Regions from separate parts of the Sedimentibacter sp. genome, predicted to be linked through region 1. Evidence: riboswitches for the same ligand, from Rfam matches in the RefSeq annotation. Region 1 holds a riboswitch; each other region holds the start of a gene.

Evidence for each region. Region 1 has a riboswitch for cyclic di-GMP ahead of AAGU76_RS01160 (FG-GAP-like repeat-containing protein). Riboswitches for the same ligand answer to the same signal wherever they lie in the genome.
Region 2: another riboswitch for cyclic di-GMP. It lies ahead of AAGU76_RS10385 (methyl-accepting chemotaxis protein); the one in region 1 lies ahead of AAGU76_RS01160 (FG-GAP-like repeat-containing protein).
Region 3: another riboswitch for cyclic di-GMP. It lies ahead of AAGU76_RS08275 (pilus assembly protein TadG-related protein); the one in region 1 lies ahead of AAGU76_RS01160 (FG-GAP-like repeat-containing protein).
Region 4: another riboswitch for cyclic di-GMP. It lies ahead of AAGU76_RS17050 (S-layer homology domain-containing protein); the one in region 1 lies ahead of AAGU76_RS01160 (FG-GAP-like repeat-containing protein).

The regions. Positions count from the first base shown of each region.
Region 1 is NZ_JBCFAS010000001.1:242,652-250,377, forward strand. Features, by position in the region: gene AAGU76_RS01130 (hypothetical protein) at 1-462, shown strand, start outside; gene AAGU76_RS01135 (DUF6143 family protein) at 524-1,174, opposite strand; gene AAGU76_RS01140 (methyl-accepting chemotaxis protein) at 1,265-2,536, opposite strand; gene AAGU76_RS01145 (hypothetical protein) at 2,731-2,943, opposite strand; gene smpB (SsrA-binding protein SmpB) at 3,222-3,671, shown strand; RNA gene ssrA (transfer-messenger RNA) at 3,679-4,033, shown strand; cyclic di-GMP riboswitch class II at 4,394-4,478, shown strand; gene AAGU76_RS01160 (FG-GAP-like repeat-containing protein) at 4,610-7,561, shown strand.
Region 2 is NZ_JBCFAS010000002.1:850,230-857,955, forward strand. Features, by position in the region: gene AAGU76_RS10385 (methyl-accepting chemotaxis protein) at 49-1,722, opposite strand; cyclic di-GMP riboswitch class I at 1,859-1,941, opposite strand; gene AAGU76_RS10390 (methyl-accepting chemotaxis protein) at 2,109-3,887, opposite strand; gene AAGU76_RS10395 (hypothetical protein) at 4,304-4,675, shown strand; gene AAGU76_RS10400 (ABC transporter ATP-binding protein) at 4,688-6,406, shown strand; gene AAGU76_RS10405 (MBL fold metallo-hydrolase) at 6,415-7,143, shown strand; gene AAGU76_RS10410 (C39 family peptidase) at 7,204-7,726, opposite strand, start outside.
Region 3 is NZ_JBCFAS010000002.1:378,927-386,652, reverse strand. Features, by position in the region: gene AAGU76_RS08300 (tetratricopeptide repeat-containing diguanylate cyclase) at 1-380, shown strand, start outside; gene AAGU76_RS08295 (hypothetical protein) at 418-561, shown strand; gene AAGU76_RS08290 (TrmO family methyltransferase) at 540-794, shown strand; gene AAGU76_RS08285 (Crp/Fnr family transcriptional regulator) at 846-1,508, opposite strand; gene AAGU76_RS08280 (GGDEF domain-containing protein) at 1,657-2,931, shown strand; cyclic di-GMP riboswitch class I at 2,998-3,081, shown strand; gene AAGU76_RS08275 (pilus assembly protein TadG-related protein) at 3,197-4,111, shown strand; gene AAGU76_RS08270 (CC/Se motif family (seleno)protein) at 4,223-4,540, shown strand; gene AAGU76_RS08265 (Chromate resistance protein ChrB) at 4,544-5,077, shown strand; gene AAGU76_RS08260 (response regulator) at 5,364-5,768, shown strand; gene gltB (glutamate synthase large subunit) at 6,227-7,726, shown strand, end outside.
Region 4 is NZ_JBCFAS010000005.1:106,367-114,092, forward strand. Features, by position in the region: gene AAGU76_RS17045 (FAD-dependent oxidoreductase) at 1-239, opposite strand, end outside; gene AAGU76_RS17050 (S-layer homology domain-containing protein) at 479-4,474, opposite strand; cyclic di-GMP riboswitch class I at 4,703-4,790, opposite strand; gene AAGU76_RS17055 (diguanylate cyclase) at 4,831-6,276, opposite strand; partial or broken gene AAGU76_RS17060 (S-layer homology domain-containing protein) at 6,465-7,726, opposite strand, start outside.

The DNA of each region.
Region 1 (7,726 bases):
GCTAAAGGGAAGAGCTATGATGATGTCATAAGCGAAGGAAAGAAACGAGGATTTGTGGAAGCCGACCCGTCCATGGACATCGAAGGGTGGGATGCGGCTGCAAAAACAGCTGCTTTACTGAATGTTCTGATGGGAGCCGGTATAACACCGTGCGATGTTGAAAGAAAAGGAATAGAGGACATAGCACTGGAACAAATAAAGGAAGCGGATGCAAGAGGCAACGTCATAAAACTTGTATGTGCAGGAACAATTGAAAATGGAAAGGTTAAAGCATCAGTAAGTCCTAAGGAGCTTCCTAAGGGAACTCTGTTTGCAGGTATTTCTGGTACAACTTCAGTGGTAAGCATAACAACCGATCTGATGGGTACAATTTCTGTCGTGGAACATGATCCTGAAATCCAGCAGACTGGATATGGAGTTTTCAGTGACCTCTTAAGGGTTATAACAAATACTCAGCATTAAGAGCAGTGCTGTAAATTCAAAAAGGGATAGACGTTTGCTGTATCCCTTTTTGAATTAAGTATCATATAGGTTCTTCCCACCAGCCAAAGGCAATGCTTCCTGAAGCTAATCTTGCGGGTGTCTGCGGGTTTGAAAGCATTATCATGAACGATCCGCCAGGGGGGAATATGAACTTGCCCTGCTCGTCGTCAAGCATGGTTACTCCGGGCTGTCCTCTCCTGATAAAGGCAAGCACACCGCCCAGGGGTAATCCACGGACGCTGCTGCCGTACTGCAGTTTGACCTGCGGAGCTGGAAGAGGAACAATTGCCGTATTGGCAGGCGTTACATTTGATGATTCCTGAGCTAAGCCGGGTGGTGTACTGTTAAACCACATCTGAGCTGTATACGAAGTTTGTGAAATGTCGCTGACAGTCCAAACGGTTACGTGAAGGTTCACACTGGAATTTTCCGGATTGTAAAGGCGAGCCCATGTGTTGGTTCCTTCGCCAAAGGGCAGATAATCTGCGTATCCCAGGAAATACTTACCTTCCAGAGACTTTGCAAGGTTAATGGGAACATCCACCGCATACTGCATTTCCTTATGGCTAATTACTGTGTTGCCTGTATTTTCAGGAATGTTGTTCAATAACCGGCTGTTCCTGCTGTAGAACATGTTGGAATTATAAATATCGTTTGATTTTTGATTCTTTCCATTGAGGTAGTTATTCATATTCACTCCATCCTTTAAAAGGTATGGTACAGTATATGTATTGGAAAACACAATGGTGAATTGGTCAATAATTTGAGGATTGCCTAAGTTTTATATGATTTCTTTAAGCTTGTTAAGCTGTTCCACAACCAATGAGGAATTTTCCTCTAAAATACCAAGAAGACGCTCAGCTTCAACAAAGTTGCTGCTGTTGTATGCCTTGATGGCTTCCTTTGCAGCTTCATGAATTTTGGAATGAGGTCCTTCAATTTTTGTCAGGATCTGAGACACCCCTTTTTGTTCTTTGTCCAAAGTCTGAAGCCATTTTCCCAGTCTGCATACGTGATGGTTTCCTACCGTTTCAATTTCAATATTTATATTTCCAAGTATCATGTTGTATACTTTCCATTTCCACATAAGGTGGTCAGTTTTGGATAGCTCAATCATAACTGCATTGTCCACTTTCTTTCTGGAGTTTAAAGCTTTTATCCTTATGTTGTCCAGCGATTGTGATATGTCAAAGAAAGCTTTACCTGTCCTTGCTGCTTCTTTTTTCAGATTCATTGACTTATTGTTTATGGCCATAATGCTGTTGGTCATTTCCTGTGTGGCCGCAGATTGTTCTTCAACATTGGCGGAAATGTTAGTAAAGCTGTCACCAACAGAACAGATTCCGCTGTTGATTGATTTTATGCCGCTAACAGCATCATCCATCTGTTTTTTTGACGTGTTGAAGGAATGTATAACCTTGTCGACTTCTGCAGATGTGTCAGATATCTTGATGTTTAAATTATCAACTATTTCCTGTATATGACCGACTTGCTGTCTTGTGTTTTCGGCAAGCTTCTTAATTTCATCCGCCACAACAGCAAATCCTCTTCCGTGCTGGCCTACTCGGGCAGCTTCGATGGATGCGTTCAAGGCCAGAAGATTTGTCTGGCTTGCCACATCATTTATCACATTTACAATCTTGTTGATTTTTTCTGCTTCGGAGGTTACTTCATCCATCACTGACTTTACTCTGTAGGTTTGATTAATGCTTTCTTCAAGAGATGTGAATGTGCAGTTTATAATCTCCAGGTTTGTTTCGGTGCTGGTTATGGTGCTATTCATGGTTGTGGTGGATTTCTGAACATATTCAGAAATGTCTGCTGTGGCAGCATTCAGTTCCTCGCTGCTTGATGCCAGACTTTCAACCATTTCCATTTGCTGGTTTGCATCTACTATCATTTCCTTAACGTAATCAAGACTTGTCATATATTGCAGCAATTCATTAACGCCAGAAAGCGTCATTATGTCGCAAGACTCATCTTCTTTTATTTTTTCTGCTGCAGCTTCAATATCTGCTGGGTTTTTACTTCCTTTATTTCTCCTAATAAACATAATTCCTCCATATATTTGCTATCTGCTTGCCAGTTTTTCAACAATTAAGTTATCGTACTTTATTGTAAGAAATTAAGCATTTGGTAAAAATTTGCATAAAAACCGTTATTTATTCCAGTTGAAAGCAGTTGTCAGATTCAAAACTGAAAAAAGAGCTGCACCTTTCTTCGTGCAGCTCCTAAAAGTAAATAATCTTAATCCTTTTTCTGCCATGAGCCATCAGCTGTGCAGATGTAATCTCCGTCTTGGTTTTTGATTACAGAACCCACAGCATGACTCTGATTGTTGAATACACAAAATGTATTGTCGGCAGCAGTGCCTACAGGCCTCTTTGAAACTGACTTGACTTCGTTGGGTTGTGTTATCACATTGACAAAAATGTTGTTTCTTTCATTATGATTTATCATGGTATCAATCCTTTCACAATTTAGCGACAGTAAGACACGCTTCGTTTAAAAATTAAATATAATTAATTATATTCCTTAATATTATTGCTGCATTTCATGACTATATTACCTGCAAAAAAATGATTTTATGAATAAAGCAAGCACAAATTTTATAATATGCCATAATTGGATAACTGGATTAATATCGGAAAAGTTCATTTTAAGTCTCAAAAAACTGCCATTTGACAACTTTATTTATTAATGTTATAATCAACCTACGTTAATGGTGGGTGATTAAAATGGCTGAAAATACAAAAAATATTGCAAGCAATAGAAAAGCATATCATGAATATTTCATCGAAGAAAAGTATGAAGCAGGGATTGTTCTTGTGGGAACTGAGGTTAAGTCCATAAGACAGGGCAAGGTTAACCTGAAGGACAGTTTTGTGAATATTAAAGATGGTGAAGCTTACGTGTACAACATGCATATAAGCCCTTACGAAAAGGGAAACATATACAACGTTGACCCGCTAAGGCCCAGAAAACTTCTGCTGAACAAACGTGAAATAAGAAAGATGCTTGGGCTTGCAACACTGAAAGGATATTCACTCATACCGTTAAGCTTATATCTCAAAAATGGTCGTGTAAAAATGGAACTGGCTGTAGCCAAAGGCAAGAAAAATTATGACAAGCGTCAGGATATTGCCAAGAAGGATGCAGAAAGAAGAATCCAAAGACAGGACGATTGACATTTACGGGGGCGTAAATGGTTTCGACGGGGATATAGAAGGAAGATAAGCGAGTCGTTGTCGCCAAACAACGCAAAAAGTGGCAACTAAAATTAAACGCAAAAGAAAACAATAACTTAGCATTCGCAGCGTAAGCTGCTAGCTTGTTCCACTTAGCCGGCCTGTAGGCTATACTGGGGCATCATCTAAATCAGGGAACTGCTTGAGGGGGCTTCGACCTTAAGTTGAGCAATCGAAGATAGCCGATACTATAGCCTGACGATAGGCGATAGTAGAGGCGAAACAAAAATTATCGTCTGCACTCGGAGAAAGTCTTGTGGAAATATTTTCGGACGTGGGTTCGACTCCCACCGCCTCCATCAAGTATTGACTAACCCCATATGTACGAGCGATAGCGAAGTACAGATGGATGGTAGGGTCAACCGCAACGAGCACCAAATTTATGTGAGCGAAAGCGAACAGATAAATTTGTATGCGAGACTGCGCAAATGCGGCTGGAGCCGCAATGAACGGTGAACAATGAATAATGAACAACTAAATATGACAGCTAAGTTAGCCGCATATTTGTACTGTTCAATGTTCATTGTTCATTTTTAATTATTACATAAATCTAATCTAAGTTTAGAGTACAAAGAAAGACACCATATAAGGTATTTAATCATACTGTTAATATTTTGGAAATTTCCAAAACAGTCATATATAAGTTGTAAAACAATACAATTAGTAATATGGGCAGCAATGACCAAATGAAAGTATTTGGACGCTTTTTCATTTGTGGAGCTAATAGCGTAACCGACCGGTTTATTTAGGTCGGTTTTTTATTATATATATTCTTTTTGAAAGGAGGCTAGGACGAAAAATTGTTTGCATTAAAGCGACTTCACAGCTTAAATAATAAGTTGCTTGTCAAAAATTATTTTATAAGGTAGGGAGAAAAAATGAAACAAACAAAAATTTCTTGGTTAAAAATTTTTGAAGTTACACTTTTATTATTGCTTTTTGCATCTCCGGTCATTGCTGCAGCAACCGAAGGTTCGTCTGCCGTCAATCGTACACCCTTTCAATTTCCTTTAACAAATATGTATAAGGAAATAACAACAGAATCAGAATTTTACACATACATACTTAATTCTGTATCCGGCAGTGTCAGCGTTGATGGTAATATATCTGAAGTTTCCGGCAAAGAATCCTTTATGGCGGAATATGTGGTTCCTGCCAGCGGACATCCTGCCGGTACAATTTATGCATGGTTGATGAATGACCAGGAAAACCTGTATGTAACTTTTGATGTAACTCCTGACAATACCATGGATGGCAACGAAGATTATGTTAAAGTATATATAAAAACAAATGATGTTGTTAAGGTTTTTAAAGTTTCACTTTTAAATTCAGTATGGGGTATGCCGGGCTTCATCACTACCGAACGAGCCAATTATGACCATAAGGTTTATGAACTGAAGATTCCATTCAGTGAGATGGGTCTGGCTGATGATCAGAACAAAATTCAAATAGCTTTTTCTGCTTACGGCACAATGGCAGCACCCATACCTGTAAGTTTTAAAACACCTGATGAGTACTACTCAGGCGGTATACCACTGGGCATTGCTACCGGTCATTTTAACAATGACGATTATCTTGATATAGTCGCTGTCAATGCCAATGAGAGCAATTTATCTGTTTTGCCCAATAACGGTGATGGGACTTTTGCAGCTCGTGTTGTTTCAGCTGCCGGTTACTCCCCACATTCTGTTATAGCTTGTAATTTGAACGGGGATAATTTGGATGATCTTGTCATCAGTGGCAGCGGAGGAACTTACGCATTTGTATCCATCGGAAACTTTAATTTTTCTCCATTGATTCCATGTGGTTCAGGGTATTCTTCTGCTGTAGGAGATTTTGACAATGACGGGGATAACGATGTAGCAACGACAGATTGGAACCAGGACAAAATTTTTATCTATTCGAACAACGGGGAAGGAATCTTCACTGAAGCACAGTCAATATCCACATCGAATTATCCTCAGGCAATCTTTGCAGAAGATATCAATAATGATGGAAAACAGGATTTGATAGTTGTTTTTGGAGACCGCTTTGACGTCAGTACCATGGAGATCCGTTTTGGTGACGGTTCCGGCCATTTTCCAGATCTACCATCCAGGATAATAATGGACATCGGTGAAATTATCGGAGGGGGCATGCGTTATTCAGCCGGTGGTGCTACTGCAGCCGATTTCAATGATGACGGGAATATAGATATAGCGTTCCTGTATTTTGATGATATGCTGAATTTTTCTGAATACGAAGAATATGCATCCGTACTGCTTGGTGACGGCACAGGAAATTTTGCAACAAGCGGCAGTTGGAGTAATTTCCTTCTAAATCTCGGACCAATTGACTCTGTTGCAGGCGACTTCAATAATGATGGCTATATGGATTTGACAGCAGCCAACAGGTACAGCAAAAACATTTCTATTCTTGCTAATAGCTGGAATCACACACTGTTCCCTAAACAGGATTTTAGTCTCAACAATCAGCCATGTAATCTTGCCACAGGAGATTTTAATGATGACGGGATGTTGGATATAGCTATGACAAATTGTGATAATGGAAATGTATTAGTTCTCATCAACAGTACCGGCAATAGCAGCACACCATATAGCTATACTGTAACCTTCAATAAAAACGGCGGTGATACGGATGCAATTCCGGCTGCGATTGAAGTGGAAGAACCTGCGTCTTCAGTGGGCAGTCTGCCTGAGCAGCCTACGAGAACAGATTATACTTTCGCTGATTGGTGGACCGGCAATGGTATTGCAGATGACGGAATAGGAGTGGATGGCGAAGATGGCTGGGGAACAGCATTTTTAGCTAATACAACAGTTGACGACGACATAACTGTATATGCCAAATGGGTAATAAAACCAGCAGATTCAACTATTGATCCCACTTATGCAAGTTTTGACAAATACAGTGGTTCATCTAATTATAAGGATATTGCGGTAACCATAACTGCACAAAGCACTACAATGAGTGCTATCAAAAACGGTGATATAGTGCTTGTGGATGGAACAGATTATTCAGTAAGCAAAAGCACAGTAACCATAAACAAATCCTATCTGGAGCAGCAGGCTACCGGAAGCATAACCTTAACCTTCGACTTTAGCGAAGGAGCAGACCAAGACCTTATTATAACAGTATATGACAGCACCCCTTCATCAAGCGGGGGAGGAAGTCATTACACTCCATTAACTGTTACCTGGTCTAATCTGCCTGAAGGTACTCCCGGGAAGGCATTCTCACATAAGTTCTTAGCGTCGGGAGGAACCCGGCCGTATAAGTTTAAGGTAACTGGCGGCTCACTTCCAAAGGGTTTAAGCCTGGCGGAGGACGGCACCTTCAACGGTACGCCGATACTGCCCGGTACTTACAAATTTACGATTACAGTTACAGACAACAAAGGAAAAAACGCCAGCCGGGAATTTAAACATATAATCAAATTGGGGCCAAACCAGACACTGATTACTCTTACTGTAAACAGCACTCAGGCTACTATTGATGGTCAGCCATACACGCTGGATGCCGCGCCTTATATTGAAGCAAGTACTAACCGTACCCAAATCGGTATCCGCTTTGTAAGCGAGGCGCTGGGCGCAAATGTTCAGTGGCTGCACGATTCCGGACAGGTAAAAATAACAGACAGAGATAGGGAGCTGGTACTCAATATAGGCAAAAAAGAAGCTATTGTGAACGGAAAGAGCGTTAACCTTGACAGTGAATCTGTAATACTGCCGCCCGGCAGAACCTTTGTTCCTTTACGCTTTATCAGTGAGACATTGGGAGCAATAGTAGACTATGATGAGGTTAGCATGATAATCACTATTATACGGTAGTTGGTTTCTGACGGTTATTTGAAGCAGCAGTATAAATAGAATAGAAAATGAAACTGAACGATGGCCGGAAATTTATACTGTCAGAAAAATCTGCAAATACTCGTAATATATAAGTTGCTATGAAAAATATAAAGTGATAAAAAATAAGCAGCGCCTGGATATCAT
Region 2 (7,726 bases), on a different contig from region 1:
AAAACTAAGACATATCATATTTATTTCAGAAATTTCAAAAATTATTCATTAAAATATTTTTGCAGATTTTTCCTTAAGCTTGAACCTTCCTACCATTTCCTTCAGCATTTGCGCCTGTCCCGACAGCTCCTGGCTGGCTGCCGCGCTTTCTTCCGAAGTGGCTGAGTTTGCCTGCACAACCTGCGACACCTGCATCACACCAACATTAATCTGCTCAAGTCCTGCTGCCTGCTCATGGGATGCATTGGCTATCTCTCCTACAAGATTTGCCATTTTTTCAACTTCCCTAACAATTAAGTCCAGCGAATTTGCAGTGTCTTTTGCAATCTTTGTGCCGTCTTCGGATTTCTTCATTGAGTTTTCTATGAGTGCCGTAGTTTCATTGGCTGCTTGTGCAGAACGGGCAGCCAGATTTCTTACTTCCTCAGCAACAACAGCAAAGCCTTTGCCGTGCTGTCCGGCCCGTGCAGCCTCAACGGCAGCATTCAGTGCAAGTATGTTTGTCTGGAACGCAATGTCGTCGATAACCTTGATGATTTTTGAAATGTCACCAGAAGACTGGTTTATGTCCTCCATCGCTCTGAGCATTTCCTTCATTTGTCTGTTGCCCTGTTCTGCTCCGTCCTTTGCATTGACTGCCAGCTCGTTTGCCTGGCTTGCATTTTGAGCATTTAGGCTCGTCTGTGCAGATATTTCCTCCAAAGAAGCAGTAAGCTCTTCGATGCTGCTTGCCTGTTCCGTGGCTCCCTGAGAAAGAGCGATGCTGGCTGCTGATATTTGGTTCGCACCGGCAGCAACCTGTTCGGAGGCATTTTTCAGATTCATCAGAACTTCATTGTTCTGATCTATCATGTCTTTCATGGCTTTGCCCAGCAGATCGTTTTCAGACCTAGCTTCGACTTGTACCGTCATGTCCCCTGACGCCATTATTTCAGCTGCTTTTGCCTGATTTCGTGTATTCTCTATCATTCTCTTGAAAGATTCCATAAGCATGCCTATTTCATCATGGTTGTTTGATTCTATTTCCAAATTTACGTTTCCAAGAGCCAGCTCATCAGACACTTCAACAAGCTTTGTGACAGGTCTTACAATGCTCATGGTAATTTTGAGACTTGTGATGACACTCAGAACCAATGATGCAACTATAATGATAATCAGTATCAGGGTTGTTCCGTCATATACCTTGTCAGCATTCTGCTTTTCTGCCTCTGCGCTGTCCTGATTAAACTTCACAAGTTCAAGCAATAAATTTGAAGCATCGTCAAAAGCCGCCTGTCCTTCACTTTCTGACAACGCCATTGCTTCTTCTGTCTTCATCTGTCTGCTGAGTGATATGATTTTCTCGTTTACTTTCAAATATCTGTTCCATTCATTCTCAACCTTCTCGATTATTGCACTGTCTGTTTCATTGCTTATAACCGTGTGGTAAAGCTCAATGAATCTTTGTATGTCGTTGTTCAGCTTATCCATATTCTTTTCATGTTCATTCATCTCTTCAGCCGTAGTTGACAATACATGCTGCAGCTCCTGAATTCTATAGTCGGAAGTCGACGTATTGATGGAATGTGCGTAATCAACGCTCGGAAGGCTGTTTTCTGCCATAATCACGGTGCTGTTATTGATTTTGCCAAGGGAAAATATTGAAAATATTCCTATACCGGCAAGGATTAAAGTTAGAACACCGAAACCTAATAAAAGTCTTTTTTTGATTGTTAGTTTCATTTTAATTCTCCTCCTTATTTTTGTTCAATTTAAGCTGAACAGCCGGCCCCCCTTGCTTGTTGCATCTTAAATCAAAACTATATAAAAAGCAGGCAATGTAAATTGCCTGCCAAAAAACGCTTCTCAGCTTTATATCAATGGCAACCTGACAATCATGGCATATGCTTTAGACTCATGGCTTTGCGTCTCCGCCTTTCGGCGGATTTGCTATTATCGTTGTTTTTATTATAATTAAAATATTTATATATATAATATAATTGCCATTAACAATTGTCAAGAATATTATTGCATTTTTGTAATAATAAAAAGTCAGGTATAACATTAATTTAAAAATAAATAAAGCATTTCCGAAATACGGAAATGCCTTTGATTATAACTGCTGGTACCTATGCTTTAGTGGTTGTTACTTTCAGTTTGAACCTTCCTACCATCTCCTTGAGCATCTGTGCCTGTTCCGTCAGTTCCTGGCTGGCTGCCGCACTTTCTTCAGAGGTGGCCGAGTTTGCCTGCACAACCTGCGACACCTGCATCACACCAACATTAATCTGCTCAAGTCCTGCTGCCTGCTCATTTGATGCGATGGCTATATCGCTTATAAGATTTGCTGCCTTTTCAACCTCATCGACTATTTTATTAAGGGCGGCTGCAGTGTTTTTAGCAATCTTGGTTCCGTCTTCAGACTTCCTTATTGAACTCTCGATCATGTCAGTGGTTTCCTTGGCTGCGTTTGCTGAACGGGCTGCCAGGTTGCGCACCTCATCTGCAACAACTGCAAAGCCTTTGCCGTGCTGTCCGGCCCTTGCTGCCTCAACAGCGGCGTTGAGTGCAAGTATGTTTGTCTGGGACGCTATGTCATCGATAACCTTGATAATTTTGGAAATTTCAGCAGAAGAACTGCTTATTTCGTCCATGGCCTTCAGCATTTCATTCATGAGATCATTTCCTCTGATTGCTCCGTTTTTTGCCTCTGCAGCAATCTTGTTAGCCTTATCTGCATTTTGGGCATTTAACTCCGTTTGTGAAGATATTTCCTCAAGGGAAGCTGTCAGTTCCTCTATGGAGCTTGCCTGTTCTGTAGCTCCCTGAGACAGGGCGATGCTTCCTTCTGAAATCTGTATGGCTCCTGAAGCCACCTGTTCGGCAGCAACGCTTATGCTTGAAAGCACTTCGTTGTTCTTGTCAATCATTTCCGCCATGGCCTTTCCAAGCATGTCCCCTTCAGACCTTGCTTCGATTTCAACGTCCAGTCTTCCTTCTGCCATTTTTTTTGCAACCATTGCCTGCGTCCGTATGTTTTCGATCATTCTTGCAAAGGCAGCCATCAGTCTTCCCAATTCATCTTTCTTGTCTGTGCTGACTTCCACATTTACATTTCCTGCAGCAAGCTCATCTGCAATTTCAACCATCTGATTTACGGGCCCGACTATGCTCCTGGTTATGGCAAGACTCAGCAGAATGCTTGCGGCAATTGCAGCTGCCATGGCAACAAGCATGATGACTACTGCCGAAGAATAAGTGTTGTCTGAAGCCTTGCTTTCCTGCTGCGCAATATTCTGGTTGTATTCAACAAGCTTGCCTAATGCCTTGGAAAGGTTGTCGCTGAAAAGCTTAAGTTCATCGTTTGACATGTTTACTGCCTCTTCGCTTCTACCGGTTCTGCTCATGGATATCATTTTTTCACTGGCTACGGTATAGCTGTTCCATCTGGTTTCTATCTCATTGATAAGCTTGAGATTCTCTTCATCTGTTGCCAGTTCCTTGTATGATGATATGTATTCTCTTACATTCTTATCAAGCTGGTTCATATTTTCTTCCAGCGAATCCTTTTCAGCAGGGTCCTGAGAAATGGCATGATTTACCTGGTTGATTCTGTAATCCGACTGTGCTGTGTTTATAGAATGGGCATAATTGATGCTTGGTATGCAGTTGTCCTTAAGAACAGAAATGCTGTTATTGATTTTGTTCAGTGCAAATATGGAAAACAAACCTATCAATGTAAGCAGCACCGTTATAGCTGCAAATCCGTACAGCAGTCTTTTCCTTATGGTCATTTCCTTTGTGAACTTGAAATCCTTGAACTTAATCTTCTTGATTTTAGGTTTCTTGATTTCAAGCTTCTTGATTTCTAGTTGTTTTAAATTGACCTTCTTCATTTTTAGCTTCATTCTTTCCCCCTGTAAAATAATTATGATATTTCAGCCTTTAAATTCTAACCCTGCAGGGAATATTGCAATAACATTGTAGTTGATTCAGTTTTCGTGCCGAATCAACCTGTCCTATGTCCACATCGATACTGAAATCGTTATCTTCACAAGGCTGTCATTCAATTAATTTCTTTCCCGAACAATGGATATTAATATCTGGTACATTAAGTATAAAGCTGCTATCATCGTCAGAATATTTCATAATATATATCGAAACTTTTTCAAAATAAATTACGTTTTTATTGATTTAATTTGCAATTTGACTTCATTTTCTATGGAAATTTCATCCTGAAACCATAGAAATCATCCATGTTAACGTTGTAAAAAAATCCATTGCATGATATTATATAAATTGTCAGTCATTAGGGGGTGGAATTATGAACAGTAACAGAAAAAAATTAAAAGAAATGCAGCAAAAAAGCTGGTGGAACTACGCACTTCTTGCTGCCGGAATTTTTGTGTTCACTCAAGGGTCTTCAATACTGGCGAGAAGCCCTGAATATGCTGTGCCGGCTGTGTTTTTCAGCTTATTTATGCACTCGTCCGCTTTAAGTGGACTGAGCAAAAAATTTTTCAAGGCAGAACCTTCAAAAGCGGTAACCACAGCTATGCTGGCAGCTTTGATTGTACTGGCGGCTGTGAGCTACTTGAAAGAAATCAGCCTGCTCCTCATTTTAATACTTAACGTCGCAGCTGCAATTTTATATCTTGCCATTGCAGCGCTGCAAAACGGGTTGAACAGGCAATAAAGGAGAATACTAATGATCAAAAGATTTATCTCATACTACAAACCTGTCAGGGGAATTTTCATAACGGACATGGTATGCGCATTTGTTGTGGCTGTATGCGACTTGTTCTACCCCATGATAACAAGAAACATAATTAACATTTATGTTCCCAATCAGCAGTTTCAGCTCATGATAACTTGGCTGGTGGTGCTTGGCTTCATATACCTGCTGAAGGTTGGACTTAACTACTACATAACATACTACGGCCACATAATGGGAGTCATCATGCAGGCTGACATGAGGAAAGACATATTCGAGCACATGCAGGACCTTCCCTTCGTATTTTTCGACGAAAACAAAACAGGAACACTCACTTCAAGGATAATCAACGACCTTATGGAAGTATCGGAACTTGCTCACCACGGGCCTGAAGACTTGTTCATTTCTGCAATTATGCTGGTGGGTTCCTTTGCAATGCTGGCAATGATAAACCTTCCTCTGTCCCTCATAGTATTTTCGGTTGTGCCGTTTTTGATATTCATCGCCATGAAGCTGAGAATCAGAATGCAGGACACATTTATGGAGACCAGGGAAACCATAGGCGAAGTAAATGCAACCATAGAAAACAGCATTTCCGGCATCAGGGTTTCCAAAGCATTCAGCAACAAGGAAAATGAAATCGAAAAATTCGAAAACAACAATTCCAAGTTCCAGAACGCCAGGAAGAAGGCCTACAAGGTAATGGCAGAATTCCATGTGGGTTCGTCGTTCATCATCGACTTTTTGAACATTCTTGTTTTAAGCGCAGGAGGAGTGTTCTTCTTCAAGGGCTGGATAAACTTCGGTGATTTTGCGGCATTCATATTGTACATCAGCAATTTTTTAAACCCCATAAGAAAGCTCATTAACTTCGTTGAGCAGTATCAGTCCGGAATATCAGGCTTCAAGAGATTCACTGAAATAATGGATACAGAAATTGAAAAGGACGAACCCGGTGCCAGGGACATTGATACTGTAAGAGGAAACATACAATTTTCGGATGTAACATTCTCATACGACCAGAACAAGGAAATTCTAAAGGATATAACCTTCGACATCGAAGCAGGCAAGACTGTTGCCTTCGTGGGACCTTCCGGAGGCGGAAAGACAACCTTATGCCATCTTGTGCCCCGCTTCTATGAAACAGAAGAAGGAAGCATCCTGATAGACAACATAAACATCAAGGACTTCACGCGCAGATCCCTACGCAAAAATATAGGCATCGTGCAGCAGGACGTATTCCTGTTCACCGGCACCATCTATGACAACATTCTTTGCGGCAATCTTGACGCAACTGAGGAGGAAGTCCATCAGGCTGCCAAAATGGCAAACATACACGATTTCATCACAGGTTTACCAGACGGATACGACACTTACGTAGGCGAAAGAGGCGTCAAGCTGTCAGGAGGACAGAAGCAAAGAATTTCCATAGCCCGTGTATTTTTGAAAAATCCGCCAATACTTATACTTGACGAGGCAACTTCAGCCCTGGACAACGCCACGGAAATACTCATCCAAAATTCACTGGAGGAACTGTCAAGAGGAAGAACAACCGTTGTGGTGGCTCACAGGCTTTCAACCATCAAGAATGCCGATGAGATCATCGTCCTAACGGACAAGGGAATACAGGAACGGGGAAGGCACAGGGAGCTCATGGAACATGGCGGCATATATGCAAGTCTATACAATTCGCAGTTCTATAACATCGCTTAGGAGGAATCATGAAAGTAACGGTAATAGGCTGCTGGGGAGGCTTCCCAAAAGCCGGGGAGGCAACTTCCGGCTATCTTTTGGAACACGGCGGCTGCAGGCTGCTTCTTGAATGCGGAAGCGGAGTTGTCAGCCTTTTGCAGCAAAAAGCAGATCTGGGAGACCTAGACGGAGTCATCATAACCCACTACCATTACGACCACTGCTGTGACATAGGCCCCCTGCAGTACGCAAGACAGATTAAGACGCAGCTTGGTCAGATACACAAACCTCTTCCCATATACGCTCCGGACGGAGAATTCTTCAAGCTTCTGAAATGGGAGGATTACACGTATGGGCAGAGCTTCAGTCAGGACAGTATAATCAGCATCGGCCCCTTTGAGGCAAGCTTCATAAAAAACGTCCATCCCGTTGAAGCGTACAGCGTAAAAATAACCTGTGAAGGAAGGACATTAGCCTTCACCTCAGACACATCGTACTTCGAAGAACTTAATGATTTCTTTTACTGCTCTGACCTGCTGATAAGCGAGTGCAGCTTCTATGATTACATGGACGGAACAAAGGCAGGACACCTGAACAGTGCTCAGGCAGGAATGCTGGCAGAAAAGGCGCAGGTCAAAAAGCTGATTTTGACCCACCTGCCTCACTTCGGCAATCTTGAGGACCTGATGGCTCAGGCAAAGCAAAACTACAGCGGTCAGGTGCTTCTGGCAGAAAAGTTCATGGAAATAGAATTGTAATTCCAAAAATAAAGGCTTTGTCCCCGGACAAAGCCTTACTTAATTCTTAACTCTTCATTCTTAATTCTTAATTACGTAAGCGTAGTGTCTCCAAACCTTCACCCATTGGTCAAGCTTGTACATCTTCCTGACCTCTTCATCCCTGTCTGATGCAGGATCGTTCACCACTATGTACTCATCTTCGCCCTTATTCTGAAAACCTACAACCACCATAAGATGGCCCGAAGGAAAAGCAAATGCGGAACCTTCAAGCTCCTCCTGTTTTTTTGATACAACAGACGCAACAACTGGAATCCCCCGGGCTATGAGATTCTTCACGGGGTTGATGGACAGGCATCTTCTGGTGTACGCCTTCATTCCCTGTTCCCCTGCATAAGCCACATTTTGCGGCCAGTTGCCGTAAAGCTTTGTTCCTGTGTCAAATGTTCCCCTGGTCACTTCATCCAGTGATAAATTCTTGCCGTAATAGTTTAAAACCATCATCACCGAAGTGGGACTGCATATGGAGCGGCTGTCTTTGTGACCGCTGGCAAGCTGTGATACCATGGGTACGCCTTCAATTACCCTCAGGTATTCACCTTTT
Region 3 (7,726 bases), on a different contig from region 1:
ATGATTTCTGGGGACATTCAAAAGGTGACAGCTGCCTTAAGGAAGTGGCGGGCTGCATAAGGAACATACAGAAGGAAGGAAGAGACACCTTCGGAAGGTACGGGGGCGAGGAATTTGTATATTTTGCAAAGTCCTTAACTTATGAACAGTCTTTGAAACTTGGAAATTCAATAAGGCATGAAGTTGAAAAGCTTGGGCTTTACTACATATCAAAAGGACAAAGAAAAGCAGTAACTATCAGCATAGGCGGAATTGCAGGCAAGGCATCTTTCATGGGCAGTGTTTCAGCAATTATGGATACAGCTGACAGGGAACTGTACAAAGCCAAGGAAGAAGGCAGAAACACGACGATTTTAAAGTATATTGACGTCAATATATAAAGAATGAATTATAATACTGTTTAATCAGGAGGCACCAATGGAAATAACTATGAAACCCATAGGTTATATAAGAACACCCTACAAGGACGATGCTGACATGCCAAGGCAGCCTGTTACGACAACAATGTATTCGGCACCATTGAAATGCTGGATGAATACATGGAAGGAATCAAGGATATAAGGGAAGGCACCCAAGCTGTAGTTCTTTTTTATTTTCACAGATCAGACAGAGAGTCGCTCATATCGAAAAAGCGCAGCAACAAAGGTGTGTACTCAACAAGATCGCCCCACAGACCCAACAAAATAGGCATGTCCGTTGTAAGGTTTACGAAGGTTGACGGCAATAAGCTGGAATTCACTGGAGTAGACATGCTGGACGGCACTCCCGTACTGGACATAAAACCATATATATAGAACCATAGAAAACCATAGGGGACGGTTCTTCTTGACAAGTAGAATCGTCCCCTATGACAACTGTTTTAATATTTCAATAGTTTTGTTATCGCTGTGTATCATGATCAATCCATCTTTTTTCATTCTTGAGAACTCCCTTGACACAGATGTGCGCTGCACACCGAATCGGTCAGCCAGTTCTCTTTTTGAAATCTGTAAGGCAATTGTAGCTGAATTCTGAAGATTGCTTTGGGAATTCAGGTACTCCATTATCAGGTCTCTCAGCTGCTTATGTTCAACATGGTTCACTTTCCTGACGATATTGGCAGCCCGGTCTGAAACAATCGTTAAGAATTGTTTTAGAATATCTGGTTTTTTTATAAATAGGCTAAATAAATAATGTTTTTTGATTTGAAGCAAGGACCCGTTTGTTTTAGCAATAAAGTTAAACGGGTATTTAGGGAAACTGCCGAATAAAATGTTCCCTCCAATCATATCGTTGTATTCAAAATTATTAACCATAAGTTCATTTCCGTTCTGGTCAATTTTCATATTGACTATACTGCCGGTCAAAAGTATTTCCAGATACAAACAATCGTCTCCTTCAATGTGCAGTACTTCTCCTTTGTTGAAATGTGTGATGCTGAAGCTGCAATTGTGCAGAGCTGTATGTATTTCATCATCATTCAGCTGACTTCCGATGAAAGTATGCTTTATCAATTTAATATATTTCAATTCAAGCCTCCAAAACGTAGCATATGACACGATATGATTTTCGATTATATGGTAAAATTAAGCTGTTGTAAAGTTAAATAAAGTTGAAAAACTTAATATGTACATTTGTTAAATTTTTTTAAATTTTAAGACAGAAAGAAGTGTTAGCTTGAAAAGGGTTTTTCACTATTACATACTTATAGCTGCAGTAATTTACATGATGGCTGGGGCACTGGCAATATTCATGGTTTCCGGGTGGATATCAGATCACTATTTTGAAATCATGGGAGAAAGCACCTTGAATCTTGCAAAGGTTGCAGCAAACGGACTGACTTTAACTGATGAGCAGCTTGAGAGCCTTGAAGGAATAACCTTTGACAAACTCCTTCAAAATGCAAACAACCAGGAGTTGAGCTATCTTTTTAAGACGATTCAGTTAAGTCAGGATGTCAAATATGCCTATGTAATAAGAAGGTTGGATTCAGACAAGGTCAAATATCGTGTAACAAATACAGACAGCGAGTTCTATGAAATGCCTGCCGGGACAATCCTGGACTGGATATGGCTCTTGGATGTCATTGTAAATGAAAAGGAACAGAAAGAGGCTGAAAGTGATCCTCTGTACTACTCGGATAAAAACCGGTATACCCATGTAGACATGGACACTGCTGTCTTATATGATGAAATGAAAAGCGGTTATTTTATCAACCATGATGAATGGGGCGATCAAATTTCAGGGATGGTACCCATTTATACTAAGGAAGGTACGTACGTGGGCCTGCTGGGTGTTGATGTATATTCAGACGGATTTTATGACTACAAGAACAAGGTGATTTTTGTATTGTTTTTGCTGCTGGTTATTCCGACAGTTACTTTATTCATAATATTTCTGAGCTTTCACCTTCATTACAGAAAAGAGATAAAAAAAATCGTGTATAAGGACGATGCAACCGGGCTGTACACCAGAGCTTATTATGAAAATTATGTTATACAGCAGGTAAAAAAACTCAGGCGTAAAGAGGATTCTCTGACTGTTATCATGATTGATATAGATGATTTCAAGTTATACAATGATTTTTACGGACATTTGAAAGGTGATGAGGTAATTGTGCAGGTAGGAACGACATTTCAACGTGAGGTCCAGCTGGCCGGCGGATGTCCGGGAAGATATGGAGGAGAGGAGTTTGTTGCGATTATCCCTAACCTGAGCATAGAAAAAGGGGACATGCTTTGCGATAGTATACGCAAAAAAATTGAAAATCTCAACATCATTCATGAGAACAGACAGCACTACAACATTGTAACTGTCTCCATAGGGATTTATACAGATGAACTATTGGAAGAGTCACTTGAAATCAGAACGCTTATTGATCATGCCGATAAGGCTTTGTATATGGCGAAAAGGGACGGTAAGAATTGTTTTAAGAGAGCAAAGAGGTGCTAAAGGTGAGAAAAAAGAGTTTCCATCTTCCTTCAACTGTGCTATAATTAAATAGTAAATTTTACCATACATACAATAGGGCAAAGCTAATGAAAATTAGCGGCGCAAAGCTTAGAAGTCTAAGGCGACAGCTATGACGGTTCGGCTGCAAAATAAGTTATTATTTTGCAGCCTTTTTGTTTTCTGTGGCCATAGAATAAAAAAACAAGAAAGGAGACTATAATTTAACTCTTTGCAAAATACAAATTTTAAAGCTGGGGGGCTTTAAATGAAAAAATTAAAAAGATTCATTACTGGTGAAAGCGGACAGGTTCTTGTGCTGGCGGCTTTGTTGATGACTGTCTTGATTGGAGTGGCTGCATTGGCTGTTGATGTGGGATTGGTTGCTGCAACAAAGTCAAAGCTGCAAAATGATGCAGATGCTGCTGCATTGGCAGGTGCCATGAAAATTTCATCAGGAAAGTCAGCTGCGGAAGAAACTGCAGTGAGGTATGCCAAGGAAAATGATGACAAGCTTGAAGATTCCAAGATGCTGTCAGAGGCAAATTTTAACATGGGTACTGTATACGTGAAGGCTGATACAGTCAAGAAAACTATTGAAGTTGTATGTACAAGGAAGCTGTCATACTCCTTTGCAAAAATCCTCGGATTTGCTGATACCACAGTATCAGCCAGGGCTGTAGCACAAAAAATGGGGTTTGACGGCGGTGTGCTGCCTTTCATGAACTTTGACAGGTACACAAAAGGCGGCGAAGTTGTAATCTGGGACAATGAAGGCAAGGGAAACAAGGAGCGCCTCAATACAAGGACAGCGGTTTATGAATTCGATCCGCTGGTTGGTGCCGTTCATGGAAACGGAAAGATGTCAAACATAAAAGGCGAGGTCGAAGATATATGCAAAGACGGAGCTCAGGTATACCTGTTAAGCCTTTCAAATGATGAGATGTTTAATGGAAATAACATACCTGTTACAGAAAAAAACGGTAAAAGCGGCAGCTTCAGATGGCCCGGCGGAAACGTGGGACAGGAAAGCATAATAGATTCCTGTTATCTGGTGCTGCTGAAGTGTACGGTCAAATATTACAATAACGGTACAGCTTCTCTGATAATTGACGAAGTGTATGAGGATCTTACACCTTCAGGAATAAGCAACATCAAGACCTATGCAAGCCTGGTGGAATAGCGGCTGTACAGAAAGAACCGTCCCCGATGACAAACCGATGGCAGGATTTGATATTTTATTGCACTTATGATAAAATAGATGTAATAAAACATAAGGCGATAGGAGCGTTAAATGGCAAGAGAAGTTTCTGAAGCAGTTAAAATTACAAAGTCAGCTGCAAGCTACCTGCACAAAAAAGGAAAAATCAATTTAGTCATAGAGTATCCCGAGTACAGGACCAACTGCGAGTGCGCGTTTGTTCAGGTGCCGGAAGTATTGGCAAAAAAGCCCAAGGTAGAGGAAAATTACATAAAGGCTGAAATCGAAGGAATAAATGTATTTTTGTCAAGACAGGTATCCCTTCCGACAGACAGTGATGTAGTTATAGACCTTGATTCCTTTCTCGGAATAAAGAACCTTTCCCTTTCGGGATTTAAGTCGGAGGACTAGCTGATGGAATGGCTCATGCTTAATTTTACTCTGCCTAAGGAACCTTCAAGGGCAAGAGTCAGCGTCTGGAGAAAGTTAAAAAAGTACGGCTCAGTCAGTATAGGGCAGTCTATGTGGGTTCTACCTCAGAATGAAGGAAGCCTTGATGTATTCAGAGAAATTTCTAAGGAAATAGAAGAAAACAACGGAACCGCCTACATCATAAAGGCTGAATTCATGGAGCATCTAAGCACCGAAGAAATAAAGGAAACGTTCAACTGCGCCCGCAATGAGGAGTACAGGGAGCTTTTGGAAAAGTGCGATGATTTTTTTGATGAAATAAATAAAGAAACTCAGAAGAAGAACTTTACCTTCGCCGAGCTTGAAGAAAATGAGGATGAGTTCATAAAGCTTGAAGCGTGGCTTGAAAAAATAGCCGTCAGGGATTTTTTTGGCGCATCGCTTGGAAAAAAATCCCAGGATAAGCTGATGGAGTGCCGAAGACTGCTGGAGGAATTCAGCATGAGTGTTTACGGAACGGAAGAAAAGAGGTTTTGACCAGGTCAAAACCTCTTTTTGTATCTAATTCTGAAGTCGGATTATATTTTTAGCCATGTCTATGCATTTGCGAATAAACGCTGAGGATTATCAAAGGATTAATTCAGATTGATTTTTACCATTATACTATAACAAAAGCTAAACATTCAGATATAATTTAAAATGACAAATTATTGGTCTCGTCTTCATAAATCGACAAAAACACAGAGAACAAGTTGCTAAAATAGTAGTATGTACGGGGTGTGTTGATAAAAAGAATGGCATGGGAATTGAAGGGGGAAAACAAATGGAAGAAAAGGTTAAATCAAGAAAGGTATGCAAGGTTCTGATTATAGATGACAATAAAGACCTGGCTGAAATATTGTGCGATCTTGTGGGGTTTTTGGGACACAAAACAATCTGTGCCCACAGCGGGTATGATGGTATCAAAAAGGCCCGTGAATTCATGCCGGATGCAGTCATATGCGACATAGGGCTTCCGGGTATGAACGGATACGAAGTGGCTAAGACCATGCGCAAAGACTTTAAGCTTAAAAAAATGTACCTAGTGGCTCTTTCGGGATATGCAGGGCCGGATGATTTGAAACTTTCAAGGGAATCCGGCTTTGACAGACATCTGTCAAAGCCGGCGGACATATCGGCCATAGAACGGGTACTGGCTGAAGCAGCCATAAAAATGCAGGAAATATGAAATTTGCATTTCTCCAAAGTATTACTGTAAACATGGAGAGGCTGCAGCAAATGTTAAAGTATGTGCACGAATTGCGCATTACTATATTATACACCGAAGACAAGGAATCGTACGAAACGTTTCCTTGTCTTCGGTTTTTTATACAATATCAATGAATAATGCATATAAGCATTTATTAATTGTGTTGATGAAAACCAGGCGTGCAAGAAACAGAAATTCATTATTTTTAGTATATTGAAAATAGTAAAGCCTTTAAATGTTACAAAAACGAAATAAAAGGTAGTCAATAGATTTTAAAAAACAAAAAAATAACAAAAAAATCTCTTCAAAATTCGATGAAGTTAATAAAACGAAAAAAATTGTTACAAAAAATAAAAATAATACTTGTATGTTTATGAAATATCGACTATAATAGTGACAATTTATATCACAGATTAAAATGAATGGGGAGATTTAATATGAAGAACTATGGAACACCAAGGAGACAAGGTCTTTATGACCCGGCATTTGAACATGATGCATGCGGAATGGGTTTTGTCGTTAACATAAATGGCGAAAAATCTTATGATATCGTGGATGATGCTTTGACAGTACTTGAAAACATGAGCCACAGGGGAGCCAGTGGTTCTGATGAATCAGGCGACGGCGCGGGCATAACTGTACAGATACCCCATGACTTTTTCAAACGCGAATGCCAGGTACTTGATTTTGAACTGCCAGAAGAAGGAAATTATGCCGTAGGCATGATATTTGCCCACAAGTATGACAAATTCAGAAGCATACAAATGAAGACTTTTGCCGACATCGTTGAAGATGAAGGTCAGGAAATACTGGGCTGGAGGGATGTTCCGGTGGACGGAACCATCATAGGAGAAAAAGCAAAGTCATCCATGCCCAGAATAATACAGGTATTTATCCGTAAAAGCGAAAGCATAACCGACGCCATGACCTATGAAAGAAAACTGTACGTCATAAGAAAAAGGGCGGAAAAGACCATTGGTCCCATGAGCGAACAAAACGGCGGAATTTTCTATTTTGCCAGCCTTTCAGCTAAGACGGTTGTTTACAAGGGAATGCTCACTTCCGAGCAGCTGAGGAATTTCTACCTTGACTTGTCGGATCTTGAGTTCAAATCTGCTCTGGCCATGATACATTCAAGGTTCAGCACAAACACGTTCCCAAGCTGGGAGAGAGCCCATCCAAACAGGTACCTGGTTCACAACGGCGAGATAAACACAATCAGGGGAAATGTCAACTGGATGAATGCAAGACAAAAAAGGATGACTTCTCCGTACTTTGAAAACATTCACAAGGTGTTTCCTATTATAGATGAAACGGGAAGCGACTCCTCAATGTTCGACAACTGTCTGGAATTCTTGTACCTAACAGGCAGATCACTTCAGGAATCAATCATGATGATGATTCCGGAGCCCTGGGAAAAGAACAAGGTAATGTCAAAGGAAAAAAGAGAATTTTACAAGTTCAACAACTTCCTTATGGAAGCATGGGACGGTCCTGCTGCCATGGCGTTCACAGACGGCGACATCATAGGAGGAATACTGGACAGAAACGGACTGAGGCCTTCCAGATACTACATCACAAAAGATGACAGGGTTATACTAGCTTCCGAGGTTGGAGTAATAGATATTGACAATGAGAACATAAAGTACAAGGGCAGGCTGGAACCCGGCAAGATGCTCCTCATCGACACTAATGCAAAGAGAATAATAACAGACGACGAACTGAAAAAATATGTTTCAACGCTGCGCCCATACGCCGAATGGAACCAAAAGCACGTAATTAATCTCAATGACCTGCCGGTTGCTCTTGAAAAGGAAGGAAAGATAAAAGACCTTGTCCAGCAGCAGAAATCATTCGGTTACACATACGAGGACATAGCAAAGGGAATTTTGCCTACCGCCATTGAAGGAGAAGAGCCTGTAGGCTCCATGGGAATA
Region 4 (7,726 bases), on a different contig from region 1:
TTCACTATTATATAGTCAACCTTTGACGGTTCAATGTCAATCTCCTTCAGTTTTTCAAGATAATCCTCAAAGCATTTCAGTTTAACTGTTTCAATCAGCGCAATTTTTTCGCTGCCCCTTACAGCATATGAATTATATGTTGTTCCGAACTTGGTGCGCATTATTATGTCAAAAACTTCAAGCCCAGGGTCAAGGCTTCCTACCCAAAATATATTTTCCTTTAATTTCAGTGACTTCATGATTCCTCCTTTAGTGAAACTAAGAATGATTAACGTAATAAATATACCCTGCTTTTCAACAGCCAAAACTCAGTCCTTTAAAAATATTAGTTATAATGAAACAAAAAATTAAATTTCAGCCCGGTTCTGCTTGTTATAATTTTAACTCTATGGTATTTTTTTGTAAATGCATTTCATACGACAAAATAATGCTAAAAAAAGAAGCGGAGCAAAAGCTCCGCCACTGAATCTTATTAAGTTTACGGCCATACCTTGTTGGGTTTAAGTCCAGTCCAAAGTTCGTCCTTGTCATCTTCGATAACATAATTGTGACTGTTTGTTGCTTCCATTACAGCTTCGTAGTACCAGTCGCTGCTTTTTATATCCGGCCAGAACATTGAATCCGGATGTATATTTTCTTCCGGTACTACCCTACCCAGTACATTGTTGATCAAAGTCATAGCTTCTGCTCTTGTAATGTCCTGCTCAGGTTTGAAGGTTAAATCAGGATAACCCTTGATCCATCCCTTGTTTTCGGAAGATGTAATATACTTCTCAGCCCAGTGGCCGAAAATATCCGTGAACTTGCTGGTATTGTTAAGCTCCAGTTTATCAAACTTAGCTGCTATGGTAGCAAATTCTGCCCTTGAAATAGGATCCGACGGTCTGAATGTTCCGTCAGGATAGCCTTTGATAATGCCTGCATTGTACAATGTTGATATTGCACGATTTGACCATCCATGGTTTTCCAAATCCGTAAACGGATTGTAATCACTCAGCAGGCTGTTTCTGCTTTCGTCAGTCAGCAATCTGTAGAATATCATCGCCACTTCTTCCCTGGTTATGTTGTTCAGAGGTCTTATATCTCCCTCAGGATAACCAATTACGTACGCAAAGTGGTCAAGCTTCTCAAGATCTGCCAGCGGAACGTCATTGTCTGGAATGTCTTCATCGTCATCATCATCGTCGTCATCGTCTCTGTCCATGTCGTAGTACAAGTTAACCGTAGTGGTTGTTACCAGCTTGATTGCTGATGCTGTTACTGCTGACCCTGTTGTTACTGATTCTGATGGAACTTCAACAATGATAGTTTCTTTGTCTGTTTTTGTACTGATTTCTCTTTTTACATATGTGTATCCCGAATCATAGTGAAGCTGCACATAGCTTGTAATATCGCTTTCTGCCGGCGTGCCTGTTCCATTCTTTGAATATCTCTGGTTGTATGCGTATGTGTTATAACCTGTTTCATACATCCAGTTAACCTTATGCAGATTTGATTCAATAACATCATACTTTGAATAGTAGAAGTTAATAACATTCTCATCTTCGTTTAATGTCACTGTAATCGATGCAGAACCCACAATATTGTAATTTTCTACATCCTGAGCTATCTCAGTAACCTCTTCACCAAATGCTCCAAATTTGTCAACACTTGGGACAACCGATAAACCGGTGTCTATATCCAAATAATTAACTTTGTATGCTACTTCATTTACTTTGTTTGTTACAACAAAGCCTTCATAAACATCACCTGATATTTCTGGAGTGTAGCCAATCACGCCGGATTCAGCAACTGTATATTCCGAATAATCAATTACATTGAAATCCCAGTAGCCATCTCCACTCATTTCATATTTAGGCAATTTGAAAGAATCTGTCCATTTGTTCTCTGCATTTAATGTTAAAGTCAAACCGGTTGATTCTTTGTTGGCATCAAGTAATGTAACTGTTACCTCTTTGCCTGTAGGACCGTCCCAAACCTTGGTCACCGGTACATGAATTGCTTCAATGTTATATACGCCAAAGCCATCGCTTGTTCCCCAATTATTGACTATAGCAAAATAATCATCCAGCTCATCTTCAATAACATAATATTGTTCAAATTCTTCTTCACTTACTTTATTAGGTAAGCTGAATTCACCTTCCCAATATTCCCAACCTTCTATATACTGTGGTTCTATTGTTATTGAATCAATTAAATCGTCATTTCCATCATATAAATGTAGAGTTATGCTGTCTGGCTTTTGAACGGATGACGCAACTAAACTCATATACTGCGGTTGTTCATAATCACTGATCCATTGCTTGTGGACCGGAACTTTCATTTCAGTTGAACTGTATTGTGCCACATACGTTGCATTGCCTGTTACCGTTGCTGCCACTGCCGGTGACCAGCCTGTAAATGTCCAGCCGCTTTCGTGATTGTTTTCTGCATCCGGTGCTGCCGGTGTAACGTCTCCGTATGTCAAATTCGGAGTTGATTGTTCTGCAAATGTTCCATGGTCTCCAGGCTGGTATGTTACTGTGTACTTATCCTGTGTCCATGTTGCCACATATGTTGCATTTCCTGTTACTGTTGCTGCTACTGCCGGGCTCCAGCCTGCAAATGTCCAGCCATTGTCATGATTGTTTTCTGCATCCGGTGCTGCCGGTGTAACGTCTCCGTATGTCAAATTCGGAGTTGATTGTTCTGCAAATGTTCCATGGTCTCCAGGCTGGTACGTTACTGTGTACCCTTCCTGTGTCCATGTTGCCACATATGTTGCATTTCCTGTTACTGTTGCTGCTACTGCCGGGCTCCAGCCTGCAAATGTCCAGCCGCTTTCGTGATTGTTTTCTGCATCCGGTGCTGCCGGTGTAACGTCTCCGTATATCAAATTCGGAGTTGATTGTTCTGCAAATGTTCCATGGTCTCCAGGCTGGTATGTTACTGTGTACTTATCCTGCGTCCATGTTGCCACATATGTTGCATTTTCTGTTACTGTTGCTGCTACTGCCGGGCTCCAGCCTGCGAATGTCCAGCCACTTTCGTGATTGTTTTCTGCATCCGGTGCTGCCGGTGTAACGTCTCCGTATGTCAAATTCGGAGTTGATTGTTCTGCAAATGTTCCATGGTCTCCAGACTGGTATGTTACCGTGTACTTATCCTGTGTCCATGTTGCCACATATGTTGCATTTCCTGTTACTGTTGCTGCTACTGCCGGGCTCCAGCCTGCAAATGTCCAGCCATTGTCATGATTGTTTTCTGCATCCGGTGCTGCCGGTGTAACGTCTCCGTATGTCAAATTCGGAGTTGATTGTTCTGCAAATGTTCCATGGTCTCCAGGCTGGTATGTTACTGTGTACCCATCCTGCGTCCATGTTGCCACATACGTTGCATTACCTGTTACTGTTGCCGCTACTGCCGGGCTCCAGCCTGCAAATGTCCAGCCGCTTTCATGATTGTTTTCTGCATCCGGTGCTGTCGGTGTAGCATCTCCGTATATCAAATTCGGAGTTGATTGTTCTGCAAATGTTCCATGGTCTCCAGGCTGGTATGTTACCGTGTACTTATCCTGCGTCCATGTTGCCACATATGTTGCATTTCCTGTTACTGTTGCTGCTACTGCCGGGCTCCAGCCTGCAAATGTCCAGCCATTGTCATGATTGTTTTCTGCATCCGGTGCTGCCGGTGTAGCGTCTCCGTATGTCAAATTCGGAGTTGATTGTTCTGCAAATGTTCCATGGTCTCCAGGCTGGTATGTTACTGTGTACCCATCCTGCGTCCATGTTGCCACATACGTTGCATTGCCTGTTACTGTTGCCGCTACTGCCGGGCTCCAGCCTGCAAATGTCCAGCCGCTTTCATGATTGTTTTCTGCATCCGGTGCTGCCGGTGTAGCGTCTCCGTATGTCAAATTCGGAGTTGATTGTTCTGCAAATGTTCCATGGTCTCCAGGCTGGTATGTTACCGTATAGTACAATACAATTATTGTAGCACTTGTACCTGTAAAGCTATGTCCGCCAGCTCCGAGATCTGCTCCGATGGTGAAGTTCCCATCTGCCGGTAAAGTTCTGTTTCCTAAATTAACTATAACCCAGTGATGTTGACTTGCATTTTTTGTTATATAATCACTAACTAAAAATGTGGTACCTTTAACAACCAATGTTTCATCATCAGGATGTTCGCTCTTAACCTCCGCAGTTATTCTAACCCCATCAAATTCAATGAATTGAACTGTTTTTGTATCATGGGCTGTAAAAGCAACATAAAGATTTTTAGGTGATGAATTATCATACCAAAATGCTGCAACTTTTGAATGTTCATTAGTTGAACTTATAGTTTGCGTGAAGTCATTTCCATCGAACAATTCACTTACTTGTGCATCTGTATACGTTACAGTTGAAGCACTGACAATACTACTCGGTAATGCCGGCATCATCATCATTAAAGCAATCACTAAACAAACAACTTTTTTAAACACATTTTTGTTCATAAAATTTCCTCCTTTCTTCAATAATTGTTTTTCTAACCTTCTCTTGTAAATCCAATCTTTAATAAGCATTTCAACATTTGCACCCCCTTTCTACATGTCTATTAACAATTGATATATAGCAACAACTAGCCCCCCTGTAAAGGTAGTTGCAACTAACTGATTAAGTTTCATAGCAATTTTAAATTTGCTGTAAGAAACAAAAAGCTGCAAAATAATATCTTCAGATTATTTTGCAGCTGAACGGTCATAGTACTTTCATACTTTAGACTTCAAAGCTTTGCGTCCCTGCCTTTCAGCAGGTTTGCCAAATATTCAATTTTACATATTTACCATATTATGTATAAATGTAATCATTATTATACAATTTGTTCTTCATTTTCCATGATATTCACAAACAATTCGGCAATCTTAGGGTCAAATTGGCTGCCGGCCTTCTCGCTGATTTCCCGAAGGGCTTCACTGTTTGACATTCTTGTTTTGTATGGTCTGTCATTGACCATTACATCGTAAGCATCCGCGATTGCGAAAATTCTTGCGACTACAGGAATTTCTTCATTTTTAAAGAGACCGGGATATCCCTTTCCGTCCCATCGTTCATGATGAATCAAAATCAATTCGTCAATTGGAGAAGCATCTCTGAATTCTCTCGCTATATAATATCCTATCTCGCTGTGCCTCTTTACGGTTTCCCATTCCTCGCTGTCCAGTGACCCTTCCTTTTGAAGTATATTTCTTGATACTCCTATTTTACCTATGTCGTGAAATTCACACAAAAGTCTTAATTCTTCCTTCTCTTCCCTTGACAGTTCCATTGCATCAGCCATGATCATTGTCAGATTTTTAAGCCTCTCGTAGTGGGATTTCGTTTCATATGTAATTTTCTCCAGCCTGCTCTTTAGGAATTTTATCATGGATAGCTTTGCTTCCTTGCTTTCCTTGAGCTTTTTGAAATACATCCTGTCTTCGGCTTTCTTCATGATTTTGTTTAAATCTTCATCTTCAGTTTCCTTTGTGGCAACTCCGAAGCTGATACTTATTTTTACATAATCCAATGTGTTGGTCTCACATTTTGCCTTGACCCTCTCAACAATTTCCGTTGCGGTCTCTGCTGTGGTTTTAGGCAGCAGCACTACAAATTCGTCTCCGCCGACCCTGCTTATTATATCTTCATCCCTGAAAGAACTTTTCATGATTTCAGATGCTTTTTTCAGGGCCTCATCGCCCATGCCGTGTCCAAATGCATCATTGATAAGTTTTAATCCGTTAATATCTCCCATTATAAGGCTGATTGGGAGCTGCCTTTTAGTATCAAGTCTGGACATCTCTTCCTCAAAGAAATTCTTGTTGTACAGTCCGGTTAATCTGTCCTTGTAATACAACTTTTCTCTGTCTTTCAGGAAATAAATGTTGCCTTGTTCATCTTCAGACTGGCTGTAAGGATACGGCACCCCTTGTTTAATATGTGTAACATCAACATAATATATTGTCATCAGGTCTTCCTGGGTGCTTTTGTCGGTAAATACACTGATCAGGTACCATCTTTCCATTTCCCTGATGTACATTTCAAACTTCAGTCTGGTTTTTGGAATCACGTTGAAATACAGGTCCTTGAATCCTAATTTATCAGAATAGTCGATGACGATTTCCGAGAACTTTTTCCCTTTGATGTTTTCAGGATTTATCCCGGCAGCCTTATAGAAGGTTTCACTAATATAAACCAGTACATAATCTATAAAATTGCCGCTTTTATTGTACACTGCCTTAAATTTAAGATAGAAATCATTTTTAGAAGGGTATTCCATTGCTTCACCCCATTTCAGGAAATATGACTAGCTAATTTGCTTAATATAATTATATATCTCATGAATTACATTTTTATTATTTGACAATTTGATTTCAATTACAATTCAATTACAAATTGATTTCACTTTTTCTCATTCAATAACGAAAAGAAGCAACCATTCAATGGTTGCTTCCGGTTAATTACCTATTACGGCCATACTTTATTGGCTTTCATATCTGTCCAGAGTTCGTCTTTGTCGTCCTCATAAATGTAATTGTGGCTGTTTGTTGCTTCCATAACAACTTCGAAGTACCATGCATCACTTGGATTATCCGGCCAGAAAACTGCATCCGGGTGTATATTCTCTTTCGGAACTGATCTTTCAAGGACGTTATTGATGAGTGTCATGGATTCAGCCCTCGTGATATCCTGCTCGGGTCTGAATGTCATATCCGGATATCCTTTGATCCATCCCTTTGTTTCAGAAGAAGAAATATACACTTCAGCCCAGTGGCCGAATATGTCCGTAAATTTACTTGTACTGCCCATTTCCAGATTATCGAACTTGGCAGAAATGGTCGCAAATTCTGCTCTTGTTATAGGTTCGGACGGTCTGAACGTTCCATCCGGATAGCCTTTCAGAACACCGGCATTGTACAGCGTTGAAATCGCACGGTTGGACCATCCATGCCCTTGTAAATCAGTAAACGGATTCGTGTCACTCAACAATTTGTTTCTGCTTTCATCCGTCAGTAATCTGTAGAAAATCATTGCCACTTCTTCCCTGGTTATGTTGTTGAGAGGCCTTACGTCTCCTTCAGGATAACCAATAATGTACGCAAAGTGATCAAATTTTTCCAATGTTGCCAACGGCGGATCAGTGTCAACAATTATTACCGGAGGATTGGATCTCCTGTTCCACTGTGCATAAAGCGTCACGTCGCTGCCTTCTATAAAGAATTCTTTTCCGGCTGTGTATGAAATTCCCTTACCGTCTGACTGAGTGTTCCAACCGGTGAAGCTGTATCCTGACCGCGTAAACATGTTTGCCAAGACTGTAACTTTTTCACCATATTCATATGGATTAAGCTCATCGGATATTACCGATGGAGTACCATAGTTTGAATTGTAGTATACATAGTATGGATTCAATGTATATGTGAATGTTATTGTCACTGATCCATCCGGCATTTTGCCTGTAACTGTTCCTGCTGTTATGTTTTCATTCAGCAGATCCGGTTCTGTTGTTATTCCCGAGTACGTGAAGCCCGTCTTATCAACCTTGCTCTTGCTTACTGCAGCATCGTATGGTGTCGATACCGTTGTTGTAAGCGATGTATCCTCGGTTCCGTCATATACGTGTTTCACCGTCAGGTTTTTGCTGTTCCTTGTGTATGTGAAGGTTATTGTCACATGTTCGTCCGGCATCTTTCCGGTTATGGTTCCATGTGTTGTTGTATCTTCGTCTG